2 regions of the Pseudomonas sp. FG13 genome follow, and region 2 is predicted to be linked to the other one. Evidence: predicted binding sites of a transcription regulator. Region 2 holds the regulator's gene; the other holds the start of a gene.

Region 1 (6,749 bases), on a different contig from region 2:
TTGCGCCGTTCAGGCCAGGGTGGGCAAGGCGCCCAACTTGCCCTTGTGGTAGATCATCGGCGTGACCGGCTGTTCGGGCAGGATCAGGTGCTTGACCGCGCCGACGATGATCGCGTGGTCGCCACCGTCGTATTCGCGCCACAGTTCGCACTCGATGATCGCCGTGGCCTTGGCGAGGATCGGGTTGCCAAGGTCGCTCAGGTGCCAGTCGATGCCCTTGGCCTTGTCCTTGCCTTTACCGGCGAAGGCGTAGGCTTCGGCAGTCTGGTCGGCGGACAGCAGGTGAATCGCGAACTGCTTGCTGTCCCGCAGGATCGGGTAGGTGTCGGAAGCGTAGTTGGGGCAGAACAGGACCAGCGCCGGGTCGATCGACAGTGCGCTGAACGCACTGGCGGTGATGCCGACGATGTTCCCTTCAGGGTCCAGGGTGGTGACCACCGTGACGCCGGAGGGGAACGAGCCCATGACTTCTTTGTAAATGCCGGGTTCGATCATGGCGGCAGTCTCCTAGCGCATCACGAAGGGGTCAGGCATCGGTGCCTGAGAAAGGTTGATCCACACCGTTTTCAGTTCGGTATAGGCCAGCACCGAATCGATGCCGCTTTCACGTCCGTAGCCGCTGTTCTTGAAGCCCCCGATGGGCGCCATGGCCGAGACGGCACGGTAGGTGTTGACCCAGATGATGCCCGAACGCACGTCCCGGGCCAGGCGATGAGCGCGGCCGAGGTCGCGGGTCCAGATACCGGCGGCGAGGCCGAACTGCGAGTCGTTGGCGATGGCCAGGGCTTCGGCTTCGTCCTTGAAACGAATCACCGAGGCCACCGGGCCGAAGACTTCTTCCTGCATGATCTTCATCGAATTGCGGTCGCATTCGAACAGGGTCGGTTCATAGAACCAGCCTTCGCCCAGGTTCTGCGGACGCTTGCCACCGAGGCGCAGCCGCGCACCCTCGGCAATGGCATCGGCCACCAGGCCTTCAACCACCGCCAGTTGCTGGGCGGTGGCCATAGGGCCCATTTCGCTGCTGTCGTCTTGCGGGCTGCCGATGCGGATGCGCTTGGCGCGCTCTTCCAGGCGCGAAACGAATTCGTCGTAGATGTCGTCCTGCACCAACAACCGCGAGCCGGACACGCAGCTCTGGCCCGACGCCGCGTAGATCCCGGCAATCGCACCGTTGACGGCGCTGTCGAGGTCAGCGTCGGCGAAGATGATGTTGGGCGACTTGCCCCCCAGTTCCAGGGACAGCTTGGCAAAGTTTTCCGCGCTGCTGCGCACCACATGGCGAGCCGTGGCGGCGCCGCCGGTGAAGGCGATCTTGCGCACCAGCGGATGGCGGGTGAGGGCGGCGCCGGTGCTGGGACCGTAACCGGTCACGACGTTGACCACGCCTGCTGGAAAGCCGGCCTCCAGCGCCAGGCGCGCCAGCTCCAGGATGGTCGCCGAGGCGTGCTCGGACGGCTTGATCACGATGGTGTTGCCGGCCGCCAGTGCAGGGGCAAGCTTGATCGCGGTCAGGTACAGGGGGCTGTTCCAAGGAATGATTGCCGCCACCACGCCCATGGCTTCATGCACGGTGTAGGCAAACATGTCCGGCTTGTCGAGGGGCAGGGTGCCGCCTTCGAGTTTGTCGGCCAGGCCCGCGGTGTAGTGGAAAAACTCTGGCAGATAGCCGACCTGGCCGCGGGTTTCGCGGATCAGCTTGCCATTGTCGCGGCTTTCCAACTGAGCCAGTTGTTCCTTGTTCTCGGCGATCAGGTCACCGAGACGGCGCAGCAACTTGCCACGGGCGGTCGCGGTCAGGCCACGCCAGGCAGGGCTTTCGAACGCCATTTGCGCAGCCTGGACGGCGCGTTCGACATCGGCTTCGCCAGCATCGGGCAGTTCGGCCCAGGCTTGGGCCAGGGCCGGGTTCAGGCTTTCGAAGGTCTTGCCCGACAGCGCATCGACCCATTCACCGCCGATGCACATCTGGAAACGTGCGAGCGTCATGCGACGATCCCCTTTATTGGATGTTGTTGGGAGTACGCCTTGTCCAGGAACTCCAGCAGCAACTGGTTGACCAGGCGTGGCGATTCTACCGGCATCATATGCCGCTGTTCGGCGAGTACGGCAACGGCCGCACCGGGAATGCGCGCGGCCAGTTGTTCGGCCATTTCGGGGGTTGAACCCGGGTCCAGTTCGCCAGTGGCGATCAGCGTCGGTGCCTGGATGCTGCCCAGGTCATCGGCGCGGTACATGTCCTGAGTGGCGAACAGTTCGTAAGTGGTCAGGTAACCCTGGGGATCGTTCTTCGCCAAGGTCTGGCGCAGCGCAGCGATCTGTGCCGGGTTGGCCGCTTGATATTCGCGGCTGAACCAGCGCGACAGTGCCGCTTCGGCGTTGGCATCCGGACCATGCTCGGCCGCCTGGGCGGTACGGGCGATGACCCCGGCACGCTGCTCGGGGCTGCGGTTGAACACACTGTTGAGTACCACCAGGCCGTGCAGGCGTTGCGGGTAATGGAGGGCGAAAGCGCGTGCCACCAACCCGCCCATGGAGAAGCCGATCACCGTGGCCTGGGGCAGTTGCAGGTGGTCGAGCAGTTCCAGCAACTGGTCGGCGTAGCCGAGCAGGCCGGTGCCACTGGCGGGACGCGGGCTGGCGCCATGGCCAAGCATGTCATAGGCAATCACGCGGTACTTCGAGGCCAGGCCAACGACCTGGCCACCCCACATTTCTTTGTTCAGGCCGACGCCGTGGATCAAGACCACGGGCTGGCCTTGGCCGGTCGCCAGGTAACTGGTGCCTGCCGGGGTGAGTTCAGCGGTGGGCCGAATCATGGAGCGCTCCTGCATACCTTTTCTTGTTGTGGGGGCCGGGCTGGATCACTGCGCCTTTTCGGCAGCCAGTTCTTCCAGATCGATGTAGCGGTTGCCGATGCGTGGATGCAGGCGACCGCCATCGGCGCAACCCAGCACCACGACGATTTCGTCGGCGCGCGGTGCATCTTCGATTTGCATTTCCAGGGTGATGTAGTGCGAGCGCAGGCCTTCGTCGTCCTTGTGCATCATTGGGATCTGGATCGAGGTGCCAGGGCCGCCGCGCTTGTTGGTGAAGCTCAGGTAGCTCTTGGCCTTGACCGCTTCGCGGTAGTGGTTGCCGAAGCGCAAGGTATGGATCACGGCGGAAGCATGCTCGATTTCACCGTCGGCGCCGACGACGGCGGCCTTGCCGTAGGCTTCGATTTTCTCGGCGCCGCCGATGATGCCCACCAGGCGCTCGACCATCAGTGCACCAAGGTCGGAACAGTTGGCGCGGATTTCCGGCTTCAGGTCTTCGACGAAACCACGGCCCAGCCAAGGGTTTTTCATGACCACCGCCAGCCCGACCATGGTCACCGGCTTATCAGTGACCTTGCCACCTTCGATAAAGGTTTCTTCGACATAGCTGACGATCTTGCGAATTTCGAAACTCATGAGCTGCTCCGTAGACGGGTAAAAGGTGTCTGTGCGTATGATGGTATACCATAATACTGCTGGCGCAAGTACCTCCGTTGAGTTTGTTCGCGAGGAGACGACAGAAGGCCAGCCTTTGAGGCTGTTTTTTGTAGCGAGGCCAGGCTCCGGTACCGCCAGTGAGTACAAATTTCCCCATTTCAGGGCAGCTGATGACAGTTACGTGATTCGTTGCACCGATTCGACTCGTTCCGCTACGCGCTGCCGCAAGCCGAAATAATCGTTTCAGCCCTTGAGCGGCTTTTCAGTCGCCAGAACGAAAATAAATTTCGCTTTAGCGTACGTTTACGCCGGTTTTTCCAGTTGTATGCGTATATACCGTGCGTAGGCACAGCCTTTGCTATGGTTCCTGGGGGGAGGCCATCGCACCGACGGCTTTATCAAGCGGAGACATTCATGGCGCGGATCTAACCGGCGACGCACGTCATCCAGACGCAAAGGCCACAGCAGAGACGGATGTCTATCGAGGTGCTCAGAGAAAACAGGGCTCATTAACGCAAGGCAAGGCCGGACCATTGGAATGACGAAGTAATAAGAAATGCCGTGTAGAACGCGGCTGGGAGTTGGCTATGCCCCGAGCTTTTTTTGATGAAATGTATGATGCCAAGGGTGACTGCCGCCCGCATTACCAAGCCTTCGCACGTTGGCTGGCGGACACGCCGGGCGAACTGCTCGATCAGCGCCGACGCGAAGCCGACCTGCTGTTCCATCGAGCGGGGATCACCTTCACCCTGTACGGGGACGAGCAGGGCACCGAGCGGTTGATACCCTTCGACATCATTCCCCGCAGCATCAAGGCCAGTGAATGGCAAAAGGTCGAGCAGGGCTGCATACAGCGGGTCCAGGCGCTGAACATGTTCCTGGACGACATCTATCACCAACAGCGCATCCTCAAGGAAGGCATCATTCCCGCCGAGCAGGTGCTGGCCAACGAGGGTTACCAGATTGCGATGCAGGGCCTGAACCTGCACCGGGGCATTTACGCCCATATTGCCGGCGTCGACCTGGTTCGTGACGGTGACGGCAGTTACTACGTGCTGGAGGACAATCTGCGCACCCCCAGCGGTGTCAGCTACATGCTCGAAGACCGCAAGATGATGATGCGCCTGTTCCCCGAACTCTTCGCTGCCCAGCGTGTAGCGCCCATCGATCATTACCCGAACCTGCTGCTCGACACCCTCAAGAGCTCGAGTCCGCTGGATAACCCCACCGCGGTGGTCCTGACCCCCGGTCGCTTCAACAGTGCCTACTTCGAACATGCGTTCCTGGCTCGGGAAATGGGTGTGGAACTGGTGGAGGGCGCCGATCTGTTCGTGCGCGACGACCATGTCTACATGCGCACGACCGCTGGTCCCCAGCAGGTGGATGTGATCTACCGGCGTCTCGACGATGCCTATCTCGATCCGCTGTCGTTCAATCCCGATTCGATGTTGGGTGTGCCAGGCCTGATCGCCGTCTACCGTGCGGGCAATGTGGTGCTGGCGAACGCGGTCGGTACCGGCGTCGCCGATGACAAGTCGATCTACCCCTACGTCGATGAGATGATTCGTTTCTACCTCACCGAAGAACCGATCCTGAAGAATGTCCCTACCTGGCAATGCCGCAAGCCTCAGGAACTGTCCCATGTGCTGGCGAACCTGCCCGATCTGGTGGTCAAGGAAACCCAGGGCTCCGGCGGCTACGGCATGCTGGTGGGGCCGGCGGCCACCGCGGCGGAAATCGAAGACTTCCGTGCACGACTCAAGGCCCGTCCCGAGGCCTACATCGCTCAACCGACCCTGAGCCTGTCCACTTGCCCGACCTTTGTCGAAAGTGGCATCGCGCCGCGTCATATCGACCTGCGGCCGTTTGTGCTCTCGGGCAAGGAGACCCGCCTCGTGCCGGGTGGCCTGACCCGCGTGGCGCTTCGCGAAGGCTCGCTGGTGGTGAATTCGTCCCAGGGCGGTGGTACCAAGGACACTTGGGTAGTGGAGGATTAAGACATGCTTTCAAGAACCGCTTCGGACCTCTACTGGATGTCCCGCTACCTGGAGCGCGCCGAGAACCTGGCGCGCATGCTCGAAGTCAGTTACTCGCTGTCGCTGATGCCCCAGGCCGGGCGCAGCGACGGCCATGCCGAGCTGGCGATGTCGCTGCTGGCGGCCGGTACGCTGGACGACTACAACACCCGTTATGGCGAGCTCAACAGCGAACACATGCTGCATTTCTTCGCCCTGGATGACACCAACCCCGGCAGCATCTACAGCTGCCTGCGGGCGGCGCGGACCAATGCCCATGCGGTGCGTGGGCGCATCACCGCCGACATGTGGGAAAACATCAACGCCACCTGGCTGGAGATGCGCAACATCGCCAGCAATGGCCTGGGCCGCTACGGCATCAGTCATTTTTGCGAATGGGTCAAGGAGCGTTCGCATCTGTTTCGCGGGGCGACGTCGGGCACCATCATGCGCAACGATGCCTACTGTTTCATTCGCCTGGGGACGTTCATCGAGCGGGCGGACAACACCTTGCGCCTGTTGGATGCACGCTACGAAATGTTTGGCGAAGAGTCGGAAGAGGTCAGCGACAATTCGGCGCGCGGCTACTACCAGTGGAGTGCTTTGCTACGGGCGCTGTCGTCGTTCGAGGCGTTCAACGAGATCTACCGTAATGCGCCGAATGCCGAGCAGGTTTCGGAGATGTTGCTGCTGCGTGCCGACGTCCCGCGTTCGTTGCATGCCTGCATCGAGGAGCTCGATCAGATCCTCGCCAGCCTGCCAGGCCACAACGGCCGTCCGGCCCAGCGCCTGGCCGCGGAGCTGAATGCGCGCCTGCGTTATTCCGGGATCGACGAGATCCTGGCATCGGGCCTGCACCTTTGGCTGACCGACCTCATCGACCAGATCCGTCATCTGGGCCAGACCGTTCACGAGTCCTATCTGGAGGTCGTATGAAACTGTCCATACGCCACGACACCACCTACCGCTATGCCGATGAAGTCTGCACCAGCATCCAGTTCCTGCGTTTGACTCCGAGGGACAGCCAGCGCCAGCGCGTCCTGCAATGGCATCTGGAGTTACCTCGTCTGGTGCGCAGCCAGCTCGACCCCTACGGTAACATCCTGCACGTGATGACCATGGACGAGCCCCATGGCGCCTTGGTACTGACCGCTTATGGCGAAGTGGAAATCCATCAGGCGGTGGAGATGGAGCCGGACTCGCAGTCGCCGCTGCCGTTCCTGCGCACGAGCCGTCTGACCCAGGCGGATGACGCGCT
Region 2 (8,198 bases):
TCATGAATTGGCGAATGCGCGGGTTGTCCGAGGCATTCAATTCCTCGGGTGTACCCTGCCCCAATACCTGGCCATCGCCGACCACATAGATGTAGTCCGCGATGCTGGCGGTTTCGGCCAGGTCGTGGGACACCACGATGCTGGTGATGCCCAGCGCATCGTTGAGCAGGCGGATCAGGCGCACCAATACACCCATGGCGATCGGGTCCTGTCCGACGAAGGGCTCGTCGTACATGAGGATTTTCGGATCGAGGGCAATCGCCCGCGCCAGTGCGACCCGGCGCTTCATGCCGCCGGACAGCTCGTCCGGCATCAGTTCGAGGGCGCCACGCAGCCCGACCGCCTGCAGCTTGAGCAGCACGATATCGCGGATCATCTCCTCCGGCAGGTCGGTATGGACCCGCAGCGGAAACGCCACGTTCTCGAACACGTCAAGATCGGTGAACAGCGCGCCACTCTGGAACAGCACGCCCATGTGCTTGCGCGCATCGAACAGGTCGCTGCGCGACAACTTGGGAAGATTCTGGCCATTGACCCAGACTTCACCGGCATTGGGACGCAACTGTGCGCCCATCAGGCGCAGCAGCGTGGTCTTGCCACACCCGGAAGGGCCCATGATGCCGGTCACCTTGCCCCGTGGGATGCGAATATCGATGTCATTGAAAATGCTGCGCGTCCCTCGCTTGAAGGACAGCCCCTTCAGCTCGACCGCGTAGGCGTTGTCGGCACTCATCTAAACTCCTTGCGATGCAGCCTCACATCCGAATGCCCCAGCCAGCCGATCAACATCGGTACCGCCGGGCATCCGGACCGGCGGCGAACTATATCACTGCAACGGCCACGCGCCCAAGGCCCACCCCTGACCGGTTAAGCCTCGCTTAAGCTAAATGGATGCATTTTATTTCAAATCAGGCGGGGTGTTTGCACGAAGCATGACGAACTAGCGTGAGGGAATTGTTCATTGCCGCTATAATCGCCGCCTTTTCATCGGGCTATACGATTTCTGACATGAGCCAATCCAGCGATCTGATTCAATCGGCACAACGTACCATCCGCCTAGAGCTCGAAGCCGTGCAAGGCTTGCTGCCCCGCATCGACGCTGATTTCGTACACGCCTGCGAGATGATTCTGACCAGCAAAGGCCGCGTCGTCGTGGTCGGCATGGGCAAGTCCGGGCACATCGGCAACAAGATCGCCGCAACCCTGGCCAGCACGGGCACCACGGCATTCTTCGTCCACCCGGCCGAAGCCAGCCATGGTGACATGGGCATGATCACCCGGGACGACATCATCCTGGCGCTGTCCAATTCCGGTTCCACCAATGAAATCATTACCCTGCTGCCGCTGATCAAGCGCCTGGGCATCCGGCTGATCAGCCTCACCGGCAACCCGGACTCGCCGCTGGCCAAGGCCGCCGAAGTCAACCTCAATGTCCACGTCGAGCACGAAGCCTGTCCGCTGAACCTGGCACCGACCTCGTCCACCACGGCCGCCCTGGTCATGGGCGATGCCCTGGCCGTGGCCCTGCTGGAAGCCAGGGGGTTCACCGCGGAAGATTTCGCCTTCTCCCACCCCGGTGGCGCACTGGGCCGCCGCCTGCTGCTGAAGGTCGAAAACGTGATGCACGCCGGCGAAGAGTTGCCCCAGGTGCAACGCGGCACGCTGCTCAAGGACGCACTCATGGAGATGACCCGCAAGGGCCTGGGCATGACGGTGATCCTCGAGGCCGACGGCAAGCTCGCCGGGATCTTCACCGACGGCGACCTGCGTCGCACCCTGGACCGCACCATCGATGTGCACAGCGCCACCATCGAACAGGTCATGACACCCCACGGCAAGACTGCCCGCGCAGAAATGCTCGCCGCCGAAGCCCTGAAAATCATGGAAGACCACAAGATCAGCGCCCTGGTGGTGGTCGATGCCGAAGACCGCCCGGTGGGCGCCCTGAACATGCACGACTTGCTGCGTGCGGGAGTCATGTAAATGAACGCAGACCTGCTGCTACGCGGTAAAACCATCAAGCTGGCCGTGTTCGACGTGGACGGCGTGCTGACCGACGGACGCCTGTATTTCCTCGAGGACGGCAGCGAGTTCAAGACGTTCAATACCCTGGACGGCCAGGGCATCAAGATGCTGATGGCCGCTGGCGTGCAGACGGCTATCATCAGCGGCCGCAAGACCCCGGTGGTCGAGCGACGCGCGAAGAACCTCGGCATTCCCCACCTTTATCAGGGTCGCGAGGATAAACTGGTGGTCCTGGACGAGCTTCTGGGCCAACTCAACCTAACCTATGAACAGGTCGCCTACCTGGGTGACGACCTGCCGGACCTGCCGGTGATCCGTCGGGTTGGCCTGGGCATGGCGGTGGCCAATGCGGCCGGCTTCGTACGCGAGCACGCCCACGGCGTCACCACCGCGCGAGGCGGCGAAGGCGCGGCCCGTGAATTCTGCGAACTGATCCTGCGCGCCCAGGGCCGCCTCGAAGCGGCGAACGCCGCGTACCTGTGAGCCATTTATGCTGAGCAAGAAGATTCGCACCATCCTGCTGTTCGCGTGCATCGCGGCGATTTTCGCGGCGGTGGGCTACTGGAACATCAGCCCCGAACGTTTTCTCGACCGCCCCGCCGTCCAGGTCGAGGAAAACGATATCGACTGGTATGCGACCAACACGCATACACTGCAATACCTGCCTGACGGCAAGGTGCAGTACGAAATGACGTCCGACAAGGTCGATCACGTCAAGGCCACCGACATTACCCTGGTCGCCAATCCGGACCTGAACATGTTCCGCGGCACCGAGTTTCCGTGGCACGTGCAGAGCAAACGCGCCGAAGTGAATCCCGGCGGCACCGAAGTGGAACTGATCGACTCGGTACGCGTTGCGCGAACCGATGAGAAAAACCGCACGACCATCATCACCAGCACTCGCATGACCGTGTTCCCGCAGCAACAATATGCGCAGACCGAGCAACCCGTTAGAATCGACGGCGCCGGCGGTGTATCGACCGGCACGGGAATGAAGGCGTATCTGAAGGAAAGCAGGATACACCTGCTATCGAACGTAAGAGGACAGTATGAAGCTCGCTAAAACCCTCCCTATTTTGCTCAGTCTGGGCGCAGCACTGGGAAGCGCGAGCGCCTGGTCTCTTCCCAATGACCGTGACCAGCCTATCCGCATCCAGGCCGACGACGCCCAACTGGACGACAAGAACGGTATCGCCACCTATAAGGGCGACGTGATCATCACCCAGGGCTCGATGAAGGTCACCGGCAACACCGTGACCATTACCCGTACTCAGTCCGGCGATATCGACGTGGTGACTTCGGTGGGCAACCTGGCTTATTTCGAGCAATTGCAAACGGCTGGCGACACCAAGCCCGTGCAGGGTTACGGCGTGACCATCCAGTATCACGCCTCCCAGGACCGCGTCGTGCTGATCGATCGGGCCAAGGTCATCGACAAGGACAACAACGTCACCCAGGGCGAGAAAATCGTCTACGACACCAACAAGAAACTCGCCAGCGCCGGCCGCGCCACCGGCAACAAGGTGACCGAGCAGCGCCCACGGATCGACATGGTCATCCAGCCGAAAAAGAAAACCGAGCAAAGGCCCCAGTAATGGCAACTCTGAAAGCTCAGCACCTGGCCAAGAGCTACAAGGGCCGTCAAGTCGTGCGAGATGTCAGCCTGTCCATCGACAGCGGGCAGATCGTCGGCCTGCTCGGCCCCAACGGCGCGGGCAAGACCACCTGTTTCTACATGATCGTCGGCCTGGTCCAGGCCGATCAGGGCCGCGTCCTGATCGACGACCTGGACGTCAGCCATCAGCCAATGCACGGCCGGGCCAAGGCCGGCATCGGCTATCTGCCACAAGAAGCGTCGATCTTCCGCAAGTTGTCGGTCGCCGACAACATCATGGCGATTCTCGAAACCCGCAAGGAACTCGACAAGGCGGGTCGTCGCCAGGAGCTGGAAAGCCTGCTGCAGGAATTTCACATCAGCCATATCCGCGACAACCTGGGCATGAGCCTGTCCGGCGGCGAACGGCGCCGGGTGGAAATTGCCCGCGCCCTGGCCACCGCACCGAAATTCATCCTGCTCGACGAACCGTTCGCCGGCGTGGACCCGATTTCGGTGGGCGACATCAAGCAGATCATCCACCATCTCAAGGCCAAGGGGATCGGCGTGCTGATCACCGACCACAACGTGCGCGAGACGCTGGACATCTGCGAGACCGCCTACATCGTCAATGATGGACAATTGATCGCCGAAGGTGACTCCGCCACCATCCTGGCCAACGAATTGGTCAAGGAAGTGTATCTGGGCCATGAGTTCCGCCTGTAAGCGCGAAGTGTCTGGCAACTGTTCCGGCGCCGTCGGTTTTACCAGGCAGCGCCTCGGGAGAGGCTCAATGAATCCCCTCATCGGGAAACTAATTGAGTACTCCCTCTAGGCAAACACTTCAGTTTCAGGCATATAATTTGCTTAAGGTTTGGCGCTTCGGCGCCCTTGTAGTGGATGGCGCATGTGCGCCGGCGAATAAGGTGTTAAGCCCCTGCCATGAAACCATCGCTAGTCTTGAGAATGGGCCAGCAGCTGACGATGACACCGCAGCTGCAACAGGCCATCCGCCTGCTCCAATTGTCGACCCTGGACCTGCAACAGGAAATCCAGGAGGCCCTGGAATCCAATCCGATGCTCGAACGCCAGGAAGAAGGCGACGACTTCGACAACACTGATCCGCTGGCCGACAACGTCGAGCAAAAATCCAATACCGAGATCCAGGAGCCGTCCTACCAGGAGGAAGCCGCCCCGACGGTGGATAACCTCGAGGATGGCGAGTGGAACGAACGCATCCCCAACGACCTGCCCGTGGACACGGCCTGGGAGGACGTCTACCAGACCAGCGCCAGCAGCCTGCCAAGCAGCGATGATGACGAGTGGGACTTCACCACCCGCACCTCTGCCGGCGAAAGCCTGCAAAGCCACCTGCTGTGGCAACTGAACCTGGCGCCGATGTCCGACACCGATCGCCTGATCGCCGTGACCCTGATCGACTGCATCAACAATCAGGGCTACCTGGACGAGACCCTCGAAGAAATTCTCGAAGCTTTCGATCCGGAGCTGGACATCGAGCTGGACGAGATCGAAGCCGTCCTGCATCGGATCCAACAATTCGAACCGGCCGGCATCGGCGCCCGCAACCTGGGTGAGTGCCTGCTGCTGCAACTGCGCCAGCTGCCCGCCAAGACGCCGTGGCTGGCCGAGGCCAAGCGACTGGTCACCGACTATATCGACCTGCTGGGCGGCCGCGACTACAGCCAGCTGATGCGGCGCATGAAGCTCAAGGAAGATGAGCTGCGCCAGGTGATCGAACTGGTCCAGAGCCTCAACCCACGCCCGGGCTCACAGATCGAGGCCACCGAGCCCGAATACGTGGTTCCCGATGTGATCGTGCGCAAGCACAACGATCGCTGGCTGGTGGAGCTGAACCAGGAATCGGTCCCCAAGCTACGGGTCAACGCCCAGTACGCTGGCTTTGTAAGACGCGCCGATACCAGCGCCGACAACACCTTCATGCGCAACCAGTTGCAGGAAGCCCGCTGGTTCATCAAGAGCCTGCAGAGCCGCAACGAAACCCTGATGAAGGTTGCAACCCAGATCGTCGAGCATCAACGCGGCTTCCTGGACTACGGCGACGAAGCGATGAAGCCGTTGGTCCTGCACGACATCGCCGAGGCGGTGGGCATGCACGAATCGACAATTTCCCGGGTGACCACGCAGAAATTCATGCATACCCCACGGGGTATCTACGAATTGAAATATTTTTTCTCAAGCCACGTCAGCACCTCCGAAGGCGGCGAATGCTCGTCCACAGCCATCCGCGCGATCATCAAGAAACTGGTGGCTGCGGAAAATCAGAAAAAGCCGTTGAGTGACAGCAAGATCGCTGGTTTACTGGAGGCACAAGGCATTCAGGTGGCCCGCCGTACCGTCGCCAAGTATCGCGAATCCCTCGGGATCGCGCCTTCGAGCGAACGCAAGCGGTTGATGTAACAGGCCACGCCACAGCGTTCCAGTGGCAGGCATTTCTGCCTGCCGCTTTATGCACTGGCAACGAAGGAGAAGCTGTATGCAAGTCAACATCAGTGGACACCAACTGGAAGTGACCGAACCCCTGCGTACCTACATCGGCGAAAAACTCGACCGATTGGAAAGGCATTTCGACAAGATCACCAATGTGCAGGTCACGATGAACGTCGAGAAGCTGCTGCAGAAAATCGAAGCCACGTTGCATATTCCCGGCGGAGAGGTGGTTGCCAATGCGGAGCACACAGACATGTATGCCGCGATTGACCTGCTGACCGACAAGCTGGATCGCCAACTCAAAAAGCATAAGGAAAAGACCCAAAGCCTCCTCCAGGGCGCTACCGGTCGTTAATCCCCCCAATCCATGATCCGACTAGAAACCATCCTGACCCCCGGCCGTTCCATGGTGAACGCGCCGGGCGGCAGTAAAAAGAAAGCCCTCGAACAAATTGCCAACCTGATCCACCGCGAAGTGCCGGATCTGGAAATGCAGGACGTCTTCGAGGCCCTGGTTGCCCGTGAAAAACTCGGTTCCACCGGTTTTGGCAACGGCATCGCCATTCCCCACTGCCGCCTCAAGGGATGCATCACGCCCATCAGCGCACTGCTGCACCTTGAAGCCGCCATTGATTTCGACGCCATCGACGGCGCACCGGTCGACCTGCTGTTCGTATTGCTGGTTCCGGAAGCGGCGACCGATGCGCATCTTGAGCTGCTGCGCCAGATCGCCAGCATGCTGGACCGCAAGGAAGTGCGCGAAAAACTGCGTAGCGCACCGAGCAACCAAGCCTTGTATCAGGTAGTCCTGGACGAGCAGAACGGTCATTAATCATGCGCCTGATCATCGTCAGCGGTCGCTCCGGCTCCGGTAAAAGCACGGCGCTCAACGTGCTTGAGGACAGCGGCTACTATTGCATCGACAACCTTCCAGCCGGCCTGCTGCCGGAGCTGGCCGAACGGGCGCTGATCCACACCGAGCTGGCGCAACCGCTGGTGGCGGTTTCCGTCGACGCACGCAACCTGCCGAGCCACCTGTCGCGTTTCCCCGAACTGCTCGAGGAAGTGCGCAACCGGCATATCCAGTGCGATGTGCTGTACCTGGATGCCGATGACGAAACCCTGCTCAAGCGCTTTTCCGAGACCCGGCGACGCCATCCGCTGAGCAATGCCAACCGCTCGCTGGCCGAAGCCATTGAAGACGAAAGCCAGTTGCTTGGACCGATCGCCGACCTGGCGGACCTGAAGGTCGACACCACGAACCTGAACCTGTATCAGTTACGCGACACCATCAAGTTGCGCCTACTGAACCAGCCGGAGCCAGGCACGGCGTTCCTGGTGGAGTCGTTCGGTTTCAAGCGTGGCATGCCGGTAGACGCCGATCTGGTGTTCGATGTGCGTTGCCTGCCCAACCCTTATTGGAAACCGGAGCTGCGCGAGCAATCCGGGCTCGACCAACCGGTGATCGACTACCTGGCGGCCCAACCGGATGTCGAGGAAATGTTCCAGGACATCTCCGGCTACCTGCTTAAATGGCTGCCCCGGTTTGCCGCAAGCAACCGAGCCTATGTCACGATTGCCATCGGCTGTACCGGCGGTCATCACCGCTCCGTCTACCTGACTGAACGCCTGGGCCAGCTCCTGCAACAATCCCTGAAGAACGTCCAGGTTCGCCACCGCGACCTCAGCTAAAGGATTCACATCGCGATGCCTGCTCAGGAAATTGAAATCATCAACAAGCTGGGCTTGCACGCCCGGGCTTCAGCCAAGTTTGTCGGCGTGGCTGGCCAGTTCAAGGAAACGACCATCCGCGTCGGTCGGACGCCTGAATCCACGATCGACGGCAAAAGCATCATGGCCATGATGATGCTTGCAGCGGGCAAGGGCACCACGATCTATCTGGAAACCCAAGGTGAACAAGCGCAGGAGGCAATGGACGCCCTGGTGGACCTGATTAACCGCTACTTCGACGAAGGCGAATAACCCCCTGTGGCGAGGGGATTTATCCCCGCTGGGCTGCGAAGCAGCCCTGATATCTGTCACCGCCGAGCATCAGGTCGACTAAGCTCTTTTTGGGGCTGCTTCGCAGCCCAGCGGGGATAAATCCCCT

The links. The regulator sigma-54, encoded in region 2, starts transcription at its own class of promoters, with help from an activator protein. The targets are predictions, from matches to a motif close to ANTGGCATNNANNTTGCTNT.
Region 1: a site for sigma-54 is predicted at 3,819-3,838, ahead of ACODTO_RS29260 (circularly permuted type 2 ATP-grasp protein). Genes of this name have one in related genera too.

Annotation. Positions count from the first base shown of each region.
Region 1 covers NZ_JBMDKO010000091.1:906-7,654, reverse strand. The annotation lists gene ACODTO_RS29280 (flavin reductase family protein) at 10-495, opposite strand; gene ACODTO_RS29275 (aldehyde dehydrogenase) at 508-1,989, opposite strand; gene ACODTO_RS29270 (alpha/beta fold hydrolase) at 1,986-2,819, opposite strand; gene ACODTO_RS29265 (amino acid synthesis family protein) at 2,865-3,455, opposite strand; gene ACODTO_RS29260 (circularly permuted type 2 ATP-grasp protein) at 4,064-5,473, shown strand; gene ACODTO_RS29255 (alpha-E domain-containing protein) at 5,477-6,427, shown strand; gene ACODTO_RS29250 (transglutaminase family protein) at 6,424-6,749, shown strand, end outside.
Region 2 covers NZ_JBMDKO010000002.1:82,063-90,260, reverse strand. The annotation lists gene ACODTO_RS02925 (ATP-binding cassette domain-containing protein) at 1-733, opposite strand, end outside; gene ACODTO_RS02920 (KpsF/GutQ family sugar-phosphate isomerase) at 1,009-1,983, shown strand; gene ACODTO_RS02915 (KdsC family phosphatase) at 1,984-2,508, shown strand; gene lptC (LPS export ABC transporter periplasmic protein LptC) at 2,516-3,088, shown strand; gene lptA (lipopolysaccharide transport periplasmic protein LptA) at 3,075-3,620, shown strand; gene lptB (LPS export ABC transporter ATP-binding protein) at 3,620-4,345, shown strand; gene ACODTO_RS02895 (RNA polymerase factor sigma-54) at 4,562-6,058, shown strand; gene hpf (ribosome hibernation-promoting factor, HPF/YfiA family) at 6,135-6,443, shown strand; gene ptsN (PTS IIA-like nitrogen regulatory protein PtsN) at 6,456-6,920, shown strand; gene rapZ (RNase adapter RapZ) at 6,923-7,780, shown strand; gene ACODTO_RS02875 (HPr family phosphocarrier protein) at 7,796-8,071, shown strand.